Regions from separate parts of the Plantactinospora sp. WMMC1484 genome, predicted to be linked through region 1. Evidence: riboswitches for the same ligand, from Rfam matches in the RefSeq annotation. Region 1 holds a riboswitch; the other holds the start of a gene.

Evidence for each region. A riboswitch is a leader RNA that binds a small molecule or an ion and turns the genes downstream of it on or off. The one in region 1 is predicted to bind thiamine pyrophosphate.
Region 2: another riboswitch for thiamine pyrophosphate. It lies ahead of ACN28C_RS13035 (ECF transporter S component); the one in region 1 lies ahead of thiE (thiamine phosphate synthase).

Annotation. Positions count from the first base shown of each region.
Region 1 covers NZ_CP186055.1:2,186,766-2,193,801, forward strand. The annotation lists gene ACN28C_RS09690 (ThuA domain-containing protein) at 1-3,381, opposite strand, end outside; TPP riboswitch at 3,863-3,973, shown strand; partial or broken gene thiE (thiamine phosphate synthase) at 3,968-4,588, shown strand; gene thiO (glycine oxidase ThiO) at 4,705-5,847, shown strand; gene thiS (sulfur carrier protein ThiS) at 5,838-6,038, shown strand; gene ACN28C_RS09710 (thiazole synthase) at 6,140-6,907, shown strand; partial or broken gene ACN28C_RS09715 (thiamine phosphate synthase) at 7,000-7,036, shown strand, end outside.
Region 2 covers NZ_CP186055.1:2,934,362-2,941,397, reverse strand. The annotation lists gene ACN28C_RS13055 (EAL domain-containing protein) at 1-1,628, opposite strand, end outside; gene ACN28C_RS13050 (RNA polymerase sigma factor) at 1,625-2,206, opposite strand; gene ACN28C_RS13045 (DUF6328 family protein) at 2,606-3,136, opposite strand; gene ACN28C_RS13040 (sugar isomerase domain-containing protein) at 3,232-3,981, opposite strand; TPP riboswitch at 4,112-4,219, shown strand; gene ACN28C_RS13035 (ECF transporter S component) at 4,297-4,890, shown strand; gene ACN28C_RS13030 (ABC transporter ATP-binding protein) at 4,905-6,353, shown strand; gene ACN28C_RS13025 (energy-coupling factor transporter transmembrane component T family protein) at 6,350-7,036, shown strand, end outside.

The DNA.
Region 1 (7,036 bases):
GGCGGCCCCGCGCGCGTCGGTGACGGTCAGGGTGGCGGTGAAGGTCCCCGGGGCGGTGTAGGTGTGCTCGGCGTCCAGGGTGGTCGCCGTGCCGCCGTCCCCGAAGTCCCAGGCGTACGTCAGCGGGTCGTCGCCCTCGGCGTCGCTGGCGGTGCCGTCGAAGCTCACCGTGACCGGCGCGGTGCCGCTGGTCGGGGTGGCGGTGACGGAGACCGTCGGCGGCGCGTTGTCGGTGACGCCCCGGCCGATGAAGTCGACCCAGTTGACGTTGACGATCGCACCCGTGCCGGTGGCCCCGACCGGGTTGCGCGCCACGAAGAACAGGGGACCCGTTGACGTGCTCGGCGTGCTGAGCTCTGCCGACGCGTTGGTGAAGGTCTGCCAGCCGCCGGTGTCCGGGACGGTGGCGGTGGCCAGCACCGGCCCGTCGGCCGCACCCGCGCGTACCTCGATCCGGGCGCCGCCGCCGGCCGAGGAGGCCCGGAACCGGACCCCGGTGATCCCGGTCAGGTTGGTCGGGTCGAAGGTCCAGTAGTCACCGTCCTCGATCCAGCCGATGTTCTCGAAGCCGCCCTCGACGTCCTCGGTGGCCTGGGTCTGCACGCCCGGGTCACCGCCGCCGACGCCGTCCGGCGCCCGGCCGGTGGCCGCGAAGTATTCCGCCTGCTTCCGCTTCGGCTGCAACTGCTCGATCGCCCGGCCGGTCAGCGGGTTGGCGCCGCCGGCCCCGCCGCCGTCGGTGTAGCTGGCCTCGAAGACCGCGAAGACGTTCGCGTCGGCGCCGTGCCCGGCGTCGAGTGAGGTCTGCACGGTGCCGCTGCACCCGGTCTGGTCGTCCAGCGGGTGGGCGTGCTCGTCGTGGCCGAGGTAGTACTGCAGGACCACCCGGTCACAGTCGATCTCCCCGTCCTCCGGGTCGGTGACCGTGACCGTGTATCTCACCTGGTCGCCCCAGTCGAAGAAGCCGCCGTCCGGCGGGAACTCGATGGTCACCGTCGGCGCGGTGTTGCCGACCGTCACCGGCACGTTCGCCACCGCCGTCCGGCCGGTGTCACCGGTCACGGTGAGCTGGGCGGTGTAGTTGCCGGCGGCGGCGTAGGTGTGCGTCGGGTTCGGCTCGGTCGAGGTGCCACCGTCGCCGAAGGTCCAGGCGTACGTGATCGGACCGCCGTCCGGGTCCCGGGAGCCCTCGCTGGAGAAGTTCACGGTCAGCGGGGCGGCGCCCGAGGTGGGCTCGGCGCTGGCGACCGCGATCGGCGCCCGGTCACCGGCGATGTAGTCGATCCGGTAGACGCCCGAGTTGTCGTTGTTGCCGCCGAAGCCGCTGCCCCACTCGATGAGGTAGAGCGCGCCGTCGGGGCCGAACTCGAAGTCCATCGGCCGGATGAAGGTCATCCCGGTGAGCAGCTGGTTGATGTCCACAAGCGACCGGCCGTCCTCGGTGACCTGGAAGGCGTACATCTTGTTCTGGTTCCACTCACCGAACATCGCCTTGCCGTCGTAGTACGCCGGCCACTTGCTCTCCGACGGGTTCTCCGGGTCGTACCGGTAGACCGGGCCGCCCATCGGGGCACCGCCGCCGCCGATCTCCGGGAAGAGCGGGTTGCCGCTGTAGTCGTAGTCGACGGTGGCCGGGATCGCCGGCGGCAGGTTGGTCAGCCCGGTGTTGTTCGGCGAGTTGTTCACCGGTGCGGCGCAGTCGAATTTCGCCCCGCTCGGCCCGGACGGGAACTGGTAGTCGTTGTAGGCGTAGTTCGCGCCGTGGCAGTACGGCCAGCCGAAGTTGCCGGCCTGCCCGATCGCGTTCCACTCGACGGTCCCCTCCGGGCCCCGGTTCGGGTTCGCCGCACCGGCGTCCGGGCCGTAGTCGGCGACGTAGAGGGTGTCGGTGGCCGGGTCGATGCCGATCCGGAACGGGTTCCGGAAGCCCATGCCGTAGATCTCCGGCCGGGTCTGCGCGGTCCCCGGCGCGAAGAGGTTCCCCTCCGGGATGGTGTATGTCCCGTCGTCCTCCGGGTGGATCCGGAGCACCTTGCCGCGCAGGTCGTTGGTGTTGCCGGAGGTACGCTGCGCGTCGAAGTCCTGCCGCCCCGGCCGCTCGTCGATGGGGGTGAACGAGTTGGACTCGAACGGGTTGGTGTTGTCGCCGGTGGCCAGATAGAGGTTGCCGGCGCTGTCGAAGACCATGCTGCCGCCCGCGTGGCAGCAGGTATTCCGCTGCGTCGTCACCTCGAGCACGACCTTTTCGCTGGCCAGGTCGAGCGTGTCACCGGTGACGGTGAACCGGGAGAGGTGGTTGCGGGGGCCGCCGCCGTTCGGGGCGTAGTAGAGGTAGACCCAGTTGTTGGTGGCGAAGTCCGGGTCGAGCCGGATGCCGATCAGCCCGTCCTCGTTGCCGGTGAAGACGTCGAGGTCGGCGGCGGTGACCGTGGTGCCGGTGTCCGGCTTGACGATCTGGACCCGGCCGTCCCGCTCGACGTAGAAGACCCGGCCGTCGGGGGCGACGTCCAGCTCCATCGGGTTGTTGGTGTTGCTGTCCAGGCTGATCTTCTCGAAGCTGCTGGTCAGCGAGGCGGAGCAGTCGGCCTCGACCGCGCCGGCCGCCGTCCGGATGCCGCCGAGCAGGTGGGCCAGGAACTCCGGTTCGGCGTACGACTGCTGGGTGTGCCCACCCGCCGTGTACCAGGCCCGGCCGCCGTCGTACTCCTGGCACCAGGCGAACGGGTGGTCGTGCCCCATCGCCCCGGCGCCCGGGGAGTAGCTGGTCTCGTCGAGCGAGGCGAGCACGTGCACGTCGCCGCGCGGGTTGTCGCGGAAGTTGTACCACTCGTCGTAGCGGGACCACCGTGCCGGCAGGTGCTCGGTGGACTCGTGCGCGTGGTCCTCGACCTTGATGGTGGCCTGCTGGTTGGCCGGGTGCGACGCGAAGTACGCCCCGACCAGCTCGCCGTACCAGGGCCAGTCGTATTCGGTGTCGGAGGCGGCGTGCACACCGGCGTACCCGCCACCGGCCTGGACGTACCGCTCGAACGCGGCCTGCTGCTCGGCGTTGAGTACGTCGCCGGTGGTGGAGAGCCAGATCACCGCCTGGTACTGCGCAAGGTTGGCGTCGGTGAAGGCCGTGGCGTCCTCGGTGGCGTCCACGGTGAAGCCGTGCTCGGCGCCGAGTTGCTGGATGGCCGCGATACCGGCCGGGATGGAGTCGTGCCGGAAGCCGGCGGTCTTGGAGAAGACCAGCACGGCGAAGGGCTCGGCGACCTCGTTGCGGACCTGCTGCCGGGCGGAGAGGTCACCCAGGTTGCGGGCGGAGGCTTCGGCCGGTGCGGGTAACCCGGCCAGGCCCGGTCTGGCCGAGGCGCTGCCGGGCAGGCCGACCAGCATGGTGGCGCCGAGCAGCACGGCAGTGGCCGCACCGGTCAGCCGGCGCCGCAGCCTGCGGGAAGGTGGGTGAGCGCGGTGTGGAGGATGATGCGAAGTGCCGCCGGAGCGGCCAGGGCTGGACACGAAGGATCTCCTTGGTCCGGGAAGGACAGCGGGGATCCCGGGTCGGACGCCGAAGACCGCCACGGGGTACGGAGTTCGGCCGGAGCTCGCCGAAGCGCCGGCCGCGGAATTTTGCCTTGTGGTTGAACAAATTAGGGCCGGGTCGGGGGCGGCCGGAATACGGCGGTGAGGTTAATTCGGGTAACGGTTGTGTAACGAGGTGGAATCATCCGGATAGGACAGACATATCCGCCAGACCATCCGACCCCTGTTCTCCGTGCCGGGGCGTCGGCCGCGTGGCGCAGGGTGGTTGACCGCTGACGTTGTGCGATACGTCACGGGTCTTTACGGATCCGTGATCGGCCGCGTACGCTCGCCGCTAGTAACCCACGGGAGCCCGGTGGACCGGGCTGAGAGGGGGGCTACCGAGCCCCCGACCGTCGAACCTGATCCGGGTAATGCCGGCGCAGGGAGGAGTGTTGCCGTGGTACACCTCGGACGACTTCATCTCGTCACCGACACCCGACCGGGCCGGGATCCGCTCGCCGTGGTCGAGGCGGCCCTCGCCGTCGCCGGCCCCGAGCTGGTCGTGCAGGTGCGGGTGGAGGACGACACCGACGACCGGACGGCGTACGAGCTGGCCGCCGCGGTCGCGGTGCGCTGCGCTGCCGCCGGGGCGTCCTGCCTGGTCAACGACCGTCTGCACGTCGCACTGGCGATCGGAGCGGCGGGCGGGCACGTCGGCGCCCTGGACCTGCCGGTGGACGCCGCCCGCCGGGTGCTCGGCCCGACCGCCGTGCTCGGCGCGACGGCCCGGGATCCGCAGGCCGGTGCGGCGGCGGTGGCGGCCGGAGCCAGCTACCTCGGTGTCGGCCCGTGCCACGCCACGTCCACGAAGGACGGCCTGCCGGCGCCGATCGGCCCGGAGGGGATCCGGCGGGTCGCCTCGGCGGTGCCGGTACCGGTGATCGCGATCGGCGGAATCACCCCGGAACGGGTGCCCGCGCTGCTCGCCGCCGGCGCGTACGGCGTGGCCGTGGTCGGCGCGATCTGCCACGCCCCGGATGCCGGCGAAGCCACCGCCGCCCTCCTGGCCGCCCTCTCCGCCGTCCCACCCCCACCCCTACCCGCGCCCCCGCTCGTGGTGGACCGGGGAACGTCATCGGGGCTCCCACCCCGGTCAGGTTCCCCGTCGTCCGCGCGGAGTGCGGGGGCGGGAGGATGGTAGGCGGCGAGCGGGGAGCCGACGTCGCGGTGGTCGGTGCCGGGCCGATCGGGCTCGCCGTCGCCTGGCGCTGCGCCACCCGGGGCCTGCGGGTCAGTGTGTACGACGCGACGCCCGGTTCCGGCGCCTCGGAGGTCGCGGCCGGAATGCTCGCCCCGGTCGCGGAGGCGTACTTCGGCGAGCGGATGCTGACCGGGCTGCTCGTCTCGTCGGCGGCGCGCTGGCCCGACTTCGCCGCCGAGCTCACCGCCGAGACCGGGATGGACCTGGGCTACCGGACCGAGGGGACGCTGACCGTCGCACTCACCCCCGACGACCTGGCCGAGGCGGAGCGGCTCTGGACGTACCAGCGGCAGGTGGGACTGCCGGTGACCCCGCTGCGGCCGGCGGAGCTGCGCGAGCGCGAACCGCTGCTCGCCACCCGGCTGCGCGGCGGCGCGCTCGCGCCCGGAGACCACCAGGTCGACCCGCGCCGGCTGGTGGCGGCGTTGCGGATCGCCGCCGAGCGGGCCGGGGCGACAATGCTGCCCCGGCCGGTGAGGGACCTGGCGGAACCGGACGCCGCGGTGACGGTGGTGGCGGCCGGCTGCGGTACGGCGGCACTCACCGGCCTGCCGGTCCGGCCGGTCAAGGGGCAGGTGCTGCGGCTGCGCGCTCCCGACGGTGCGGCGCCCCGGTTCCGGCACGTGATCCGGGGCCACGCCGACGGCCGGGGCGTCTATCTGGTGCCCCGGACCGACGGCGAGGTGGTGGTCGGGGCCACCGTCGAGGAGCGCAGCGACCTCGGGGTCACCGCCGGGGCGGTGCTGGAACTGCTCCGCGCCGCCACCGACCTCCTGCCGGAGATCGCCGAGTACGAGCTGGTCGAGGCGCGAGCCGGGCTGCGTCCCGGTACGCCGGACAACGCCCCGCTGCTCGGCCGGCTGCCGGACCGGCCCGAGGTGGTGGTGGCGGCCGGACACTTCCGGCACGGCATCGTGCTCACCCCGCTCACCGCCGACCTGGTCACCGACCTGATCGTCACCGGGACGCCGGATCCGGCGCTCGCGCCGCTGGATCCGGGCCGGTTCGGCGTGCCGGATCCAGCGGCAGCGGCGGAGGACGGACCGACCAACGAGGGGAGGACACTGTGGAGCTGACCGTGAACGGGATCGCACAGCGGCTGCCGGCCGAGCTGAGCGTGGCGGAGCTTGTGGAGCGGATCACCGACGCGCACCGTGGGGTGGCGGTCGCGGTGAACGGTGAGGTGGTGCCCCGGGGCGGCTGGCCGGGACGGCAGCTCCGGGACGGTGACCGGGTCGAGGTGCTGACCGCGGCACAGGGCGGGTGAGCGTCATGACCCTCCGACTCCCCGGAACCGGACCCGGACTCCCCGGAACCGGACCCGGACTCCCCGAGCCGGAACCCGGACCCGGACCCGATCCCGGGTCCGTGTTCGTGCTCGGCGGTGACAAGTTCGGGTCCCGGCTCATCCTCGGCACCGGCGGGGCGAGCAGCCCGCACGCGCTGGAACAGGCGATCCGGGCCAGCGGCACCGAGCTGGTCACGGTCGCGCTGCGCCGGATCGACAGCAGCGCCACCATGGGCGGCGGCCTGCTGGAGGTGCTCGCCAGGTGTGGCGTACGGCTGCTGCCCAACACCGCCGGATGCCGTACCGCAGCCGAGGCGGTGACCGTGGCCCATCTGGCCCGGGAGGCGTTCGAGACGTCCTGGGTCAAACTGGAGGTGATCGGCGACGAGCGGACTCTGCTCCCCGACGCGGTCGAGCTGGTCAGCGCCGCGGAGCGGCTGGTCGCCGACGGGTTCACCGTGCTGCCGTACACCACCGACGATCCGGTGCTGGCCCGACGGCTGGCCGATCTCGGCTGCGCGGCGGTGATGCCGGCAGGGGCGCCGATCGGCTCGGGGCTCGGCATCACCAACCCGCACAACCTGCGCCTGCTGCGGCAGAGCGTCGACGTCCCGGTGATCCTGGACGCGGGCGTCGGCACCGCCTCCGACGCGGCGTTGGGAATGGAGCTGGGCTGCGACGCGGTCCTGCTGGCCAGCGCGGTGACCCGGGCGGCCGACCCGGTGCGGATGGCGACCGCCATGCGGCTCGCCGTGGAGGCGGGGCGGCTGGCGGCCGGGGCGGGACGCATCCCCCGGCGCTTCCATGCGCTGGCCTCCACTCCGGACGAGGGGCGGCCGGAGCTGTGAACGGCCGTCAGGCGACCGTGCCGGGTGGGAACGGTCCGGGTGGGAACGGTCCGGGTGGGGTCGTGCCGGGTGGGAACGGTCCGGGTGGGGTCGTGCCGGTCGGGGTCGTGGTCGTCACCGACCGTTGGC
Region 2 (7,036 bases), 750 kb from region 1:
AAGGCGAACGGGACGTGCCCGGACCCGAAGTCGTCGAGGGCGAGTTGACAGCCGAGCTGACGGATGCCGTGCGCGAAGTTGTGCGCCTCGGTCAGGTTGCCGATCCGCGCCGTTTCGGTGATCTCGAAGGTGATCTGGCCCGGGTCCACGTCACAGCGCTGGAGCCGCTCCTGCACCCGTTCCAGCAGGTGCGGGTCGCCGAGCGACCGGCCGGAGAGGTTCACCTGGTAGTGCGAGGTACCCGACCCCCGGGCGATCAGCTCGATGGTGCGGTCGATCACCCACCGGTCGATCGGCAGGATCTCGTCCACCCGTTCGGCGTCGCCGAGCAGCGTCGACGCCGAGTGCGCCTGCCCGCCGTCGTTCACCAGGCGGAGCAGGATCTCCTGCCGGGTGATCTGGTTGAGCCGCAGGTCGAGGATGGGTTGGGTGTAGAGGGTGAAGCGGTTCTCCGCCACCGTCGCCCGGATCCGGCTGCGGCAGAGCGCCCGACGCTCCTCCTCGGCCGCGGGCTGGTCGAGCGCGACCCGGGAGACGCCGGTCGCCCGGGCGCGACGCCAGGCCGTCTCCGCGTCCACGATCAGGTCGGCACCCCGGCTGCCGTCCCGGCCCTGGTAGCGAACCAGGCCGCCCCAGGCGTCCACCAGCCGGGTGCGGCCCAGCACGAAGGACTGGGAGCGGATGCCGTCGATGATCGCCTCGGCGAGCGCGGTGGCGGAACTGAGCGTCGTCCGCTGCATCAGCACCCCGAACTCGTGGGGGCCGGTCAGCCCGCAGACGTCGGAACGACGGACGACCCGCCGGACGACCTGGGCGACGGCGACCGCCAGCCGCTCCTGCTCGTCCGCGCCGTCGGCGCCGCCGGCACCACCGCCGAGGCCGGCGATGCCGAGTGCGGCGGGGTCGCCGGCCGGACCGACCGGCTCCACGGCCACCACCAGCAGCACACCCGGCCCGCCCCGCTGCGCGGTGTCGATCTCGTCGGCAAACCTCGACCGGGAGAAGAGCCCGGTGACCGGGTCCCGGCCGGCCAGCTCCGGTTGCACCGTCTCGCGGCGGCGGGCCAGCCGGTCCTGCTCCTGCCGGGCGAGTTCGCGCTCGGTGATGTCCCGGGCGGTGGCGATGATGCCGTACGGGCGGTGCCCGTCGTCGACGACGTACTCCAGGTAGCAGTGCACGTACCGGGTGACCCGGTCCGGCCGGACCACCCGGCAGGTCGTCTCCCGGACGGTCTGCTCCCGCCAGACCGACTCGACCGCCCGGCGGACCCGGTCGAGGTCGTCCGGGTGGATCAGCCGGGAGAGCGCCGCGACCGAGTGCCGGAGGGTCCCGGGCGGCTGGCCGAGGATCAGCGCCATCTCGTCCGACCAGGCCAGCTCGCCGGTGTTGCGTACCCAGGTCACGGTGCCCAGCTTCGCCAACTCCGCCGCCCGGACGATCCGGGCCGCCTCGTCGGTGTCGGCGGTCAACGGATCCCGGACCTCGATGTCGCCGGTCAGGTCCCGGCCCTCGGAGACGGCCCGCTGGTATTCCTGCTGCACCCTGCGGGTGGCCCGGCGGGCGCGGGCCCGCTCCAGCTCGCTCAGTGACCGGTCGGCGGCCAACGAGAGGATGTCGTCCAGGTTCATCCCCGCCCCCTTCCGGCGGGCGTGTCGAAGCCCGCCTGCTGGGCGAGTTCCTTCAACCGGCTCCGCGCCTCCTGCCGGTACGTCCGCACCGTGTTGTACGCGATGCCGAGCAACTGGGCGATCTCCTGGTCGGCCCAGCCGTCCAGCGCCAGCATGAAGACCTCGGCCTGGCGTGGCGGCAGCTGGGGCAGCCAGCCCCGGAGCAGTTCGCGCGCCTCCGCCGGATCGGCCGGTTCGGCGAGCCGCTCCGGTGGCACCTCGTCGAGGCTGACCTCGACGTCCTGCCGCCGGCGCCGGCGCAGCACCAGCAGCTTGTAGCGGGCGGTCTTGTACATCCAGGCCAGCGGCTTCTCGTACTCCCGGATCTGCTCCCACTTGTCGCGGGCGGTGATGAAGGCCTCCTGTACGGCGTCCTCGACCAGCCCCCGGTCCGGACACTGGGCGAGCAGAAAGCGCTCGACCAGCACGAAGTTCCGCTGGCAGAACGCCTCGAAACTCACCTCGGACTCGGCCTGGCCCCGGTCCCCCAACCGGGCGGCCGACTCGGCCCGTACCACCGCGTTGTCCCCGCCCCTCATGCCGCCTCACCCCCGTCTGTTCGACGGAGTCGGCGCGCCTGCCCGACCCGGTGCCCGTCATGGTCGCGCTCGTCGATCGGTTGACCCGGCCCCCCGACCGGGTCAACCAGTACCGCCACCGGGCGCCCGGCCGGCAGTCCCCCCAGAACCTCGCTCATCCTCGCCTCTCGCGGTCCGTAGTTGTCGGTTCCGCGTATAACTCTCCGTCAAAGGACCCGGCGTAGGGGGCGACCCGCCCGGCCGAAGATGGCGATGATCAAAAAAGCGGGAACTACCTGGAGCACTTCCTCCGATCGGCCACAGTAGACAAGCCGATCAGGCGAAGACGTCTACTGTCCCGTATGGATTGCGCAGAGTAATCGCGACGGTGAGCCGGGCCGCTCCCGGGTCGGCCGGCGCTCAGCCGACCGCGTCGGGCCGACCCGTGGCCGGCTCCTCGTCGTCGTCCTCGTCCGGCTCGCCCCAGTTTCGCCGCAGATATGGCATCGCAGCCCAGAACGTCAGGAACCAGGCGGCGGTCAGCCCGCTGAGCACGAACGCCACCGGCCGGGGCAGGACGAAGTCGGTGACCAGCAACACCGAGCTGACCATGGCGACGAGCATGAAGGCCAGGCCACCGCTTGCCATCCTGTGCGCGAACCGGACCATCTCCGGCTTGCGTCCCCGCCGGAAGAGCGCACGGTGAAAGGCGACCGGCGAGATGATCAGCGCTGCGGCAGCGGCGGCGGCCAGCAGCGCGACGATGTAGGTGTCCTTCTGGAAGGCGTTGGTCTCCGGAAAGCCGCTGCTGAACGGCAGGGTGAGCAGGAAGGCGAAGAGGATCTGCACCCCCGTCTGCGCCACCCGCAACTCCTGCAACAGGTCCGCGAAGTTCCGCTGCCACCGCTGCTTCGCGGTCTCCTCCGCACCCGGTACGGGCTCCGTGGACACCCTGCCACCTCCAGATCGCCTACTGGTTCCGGCGTCATTGCCCGGAGCGCGGATCGGCGAAACGCGTGCATCTTTCGGTTCCGCGTCGTCCGAGATCAGGCACCGCGGCGGAGCCGGCCGGCGTACCGGGCCTCCAGGGCGTTGTTGTGGTGGTCACTGTCCGGGATGTTGGCCGAAAGGTAGATCGGAGGCGTCTCCCCCGCCTCGACCAGCCGGCGGACCACCTCCACCACGATCTGCTGGGCGAGCAGCGCGGCGGTGATCGACGACACCGCGCCGACCGCGCCGCCGCCGGGCAGCGGGAGCGCCGCGTCACCGTACGGGGCGCCGTTGTCCAGCACGACGTCGGCGAGGTCGCCGAGCTTGCGTCCGGACGGGTGCCGGGAGGCGACCCCGGCCGAGTGCTCCCGGGAGGTGATGGCGATCAGCCCGTGCCCGCGCTCCTTGACCAGCAACGCGAACTCGACGACCGTGCCGTTCACCCCGGAGTTCGAGGCGATCACGAAGACGTCCCGGGAGTCGATCGGTGTCACCTCGTAGAGTCGGCGGGCCACGGTCGGATCCCGTTCCAGGGTGGGGCCGAGGACGTCGACCGGCTCACCCCCGCGCAGCACCAGATCCCGCAGCGCGATCCGGTTCGTCGGCACCAGTCCGCCGGCCCGGCCGGCTATCTCCATCGCCAACGCCTCGGAGTGGCCGGTGCCGAACGCCTGCACCACCCCGCCGGCCCGGAGCGCGCCGGTGACCAGGTCGGCCGCCCGACGTACGCCGTCCCGCGCGCCCGCCGCCACCCGGGCGATGGTCTCGGTGACGACGTCGAGATAGCCCTCCGGGCTGAGTGCCACGATCGCGGTCCCTTCGAGAAGTTGATCTGGGCCATCCACCCTATCCCGGGCGATGGTGGGCGCGGCCACATCCGGCGCTTCCCCGACTGTCGGCCCGGCGGCATCCGGTGTAGCGTCTGCGGCACAACAGCACATCCGACAGGGGAGCGCACAGCGCTGAGAGTGCGGGCGATCCGCCCGCAGACCCTCGCACCTGATCTGGGTAATGCCAGCGCAGGGAGTTCGGTCGATTCTCCAGCCGCGCCGCGGTCCGGGTCCGTCCCGGCACGCGGCGTGCGACTTGCCCGGTCCGCTGCGCGACTGGGAGGCAAGCTCGTGACAACATCCACCATCACCACCCGATGGCGCACCGTCGACATCGTCGTCGCATCCGTCATCGCGGTCGCGTTCGGGGTCATCTTCTGGGCCTGGAACGTGGTCTGGAGCGCCACCGAGGGCGCTTTCGCCTTCTTTCCGCCGGCCCAGGCGGTCATCTACGGCATCTGGCTGGTGCCGGGGGTGCTCGGCGGCCTGGTGATCCGCAAGCCCGGCGCCGCACTCTACTGCGAGTTCGTCGCTGCCGTCGTCTCGGTGCTGCTCGGCAGCCAGTGGGGCACCCTCGCCATCCTGCAGGGGCTGACCCAGGGCGTCGCCGCCGAGGCGGCGTTCGCGGCCGTCCGCTACCGCTCGTTCCGGCTGCCGGTGGCGGTCGGCTCCGGCCTGCTGGCCGGTCTCGCCGCCGCCGTCTTCGACCAGATCCGCTACTACTCCGAGTTCGACGTCGCCTCGTTCCGGGTGCCGATCTTCCTGATCACCGTACTCAGCTCGGCGGTCGTGGCCGGCGCCGGCGGCTGGGCGCTCACCCGCTCACTGGCCCAGACCGGCGTACTGGACCGGTTCCCGGCCGGCCGCGAACGTACCGCCGTCTAGCCGGCGCGGGCGCGGTGAGCGAGGTACGGCTGCGCGGCTTCGGCTGGCGGCACGCCGGGCGGCGGGCCTGGGCCGTCCGCGACGTCGACCTGCGGATCGGGCACGGCGAGCGGGTGCTGCTGCTCGGTGCCTCCGGGGCCGGCAAGAGCACCCTGCTCGCCGCGCTCGCCGGCCTGCTCGCCGAGGACTCCGGCGAGCAGGAGGGCACCGTCGAGATCGACGGGCTCGACCCGCGCAAGGCCCGGGAGCGGGTCGGCATCGTCTTCCAGGACCCGGAAACCCAGCTGGTGATGGCCCGCTCCGGTGACGACGTGGCGTTCGGCCTGGAGAACCGGGGCGTACCGGCGGCGGAGATCTGGCCACGGGTCACCGGGGCGCTGGCCCGGGTCGGCTTTCCCTACGGCCCCGACCGCTCCACCGCCGCGCTCTCCGGCGGCGAGCAGCAGCGGCTCGCCCTGGCCGGGGTGCTGGCGCTCCGCCCCGGGCTGCTGCTGCTCGACGAGCCGACCGCCAACCTGGACCCGGCCGGCGCCGCCCTGGTCCGTGACGCGGTCGCGGCGGCGGTGGACGACGAGACCACCCTGATCCTGGTCGAGCACCGGGTCTCCGAGGCGCTTCCGCTGGTCGACCGGGTGGTGGTGCTGGAACCCGGCGGCGGGGTGCGCGCGGAGGGGCCACCGGCGGAGGTCTTCGCCGCGCACGGCCCGGAGCTGGCCGCCGCCGGGGTCTGGGTGCCGGGCCCGCCGACGGCTCCGCGCCGGGCCGCGACCGCCCCTGGAGACCTGCTGCTCGCCGCCGACCGGCTCGGCCTGCCGCCCCGGCTGGCCGGCACGGACCTGCGGGTACGCGCCGGCGAGGCGGTCGCCGTGCTCGGGCGCAACGGCGCCGGCAAGTCCACCCTGGCGCTGCTGCTCGGCGGGCTGCTCCGCCCCCGCACGGGCCGGCTCGCGGCCTCCCCCGCCCTGGCCGGCCGGGACGCCGGCACCGCACCGCACCGGTGGCGGGCGCCTGCGCTGGCCCGTCGGATCGGTTCCGTCTTCCAGGATCCGGAGCACCAGTTCGTCCGGAACACGGTCTTCGAGGAGCTGGCGCTCGGGCCGCGCCGGACCGGTCAGCCCGAGGCGGTGGTCCGGTCGGTCGTGGACGAACTGCTGGTCCGGCTCCGGCTCGACCGGCTGGCGGGAGCCAACCCGTACACCCTCTCCGGTGGCCAGGCGCGGCGGCTGAGCGTGGCGACGGCGCTGGCCACCGCCCCCCGGCTGCTGGTGCTGGACGAGCCGACCTTCGGCCAGGACCGGCGGACCTGGATCGAGCTGGTCGACCTGCTCGCCGGACTGCGCGACGCCGGGCACGGCATCGTCACCGTCACCCACGACACCGACTTCGTCGCCGCCCTGGCCGACCGGACGATCCGGCTCGGCGAGGGCGCGCCCGAGCCGGCCGGCGTACGGGGCGACGCGTGATCCCGTACCAGCCGATCGCCGCCCCCGGCGCGCCGCTGGCCCGGCGCAACCCGGTCGCCAAGGTCGCCGCCGCGCTGGTCGTCTCCGTCACGCTGATCGCCACGGTGGACCCGGTCGCCCCGGCGGTGGCGATCGCCTTCGAGCTCGCCGTGGTGCCGCTCTTCGGCGTCGGCTACGTCGCGCTGGCGCGCCGGGCCTGGCCGCTGCTGGCCAGCGCCCTCGGCATCCTCTGCACCCTGGTGCTCTTCGCCGCCGAGCGGACCGGCGCCCTGCTCTGGCAGGTCGGGCCGGTCGAGGTCACCACCGGGGTACTGGTCACCGCGCTGGGCATGGCGCTCCGGGTGATCGCGGTGGCGCTGCCCGGCGTACTCATCTTCGCGACCACCGACCCGACCGACCTGACCGACGCGCTGATCCAGAACGTCAAGGCTCCGCCCCGGTTCGCGATCGGGGCGCTGGCCGCGTTCCGCCTGGTGCCGCTGCTCGCGCTGGAGTGGCAGATGGTGAGCCTGGCCCGCCGGGCCCGGGGCCTCGATGCCGGCCGCAACCCGCTGACCCGACTGCGCCTCTTCGGCTCGACCGCCTTCACCCTGCTGGTCGGGGCGATCCGCCGGGGCACCCGGCTGGCCACCGCGATGGACGCGCGCGGCTTCGACTCGGGGACGCCGCGTACGTCGGCCCGC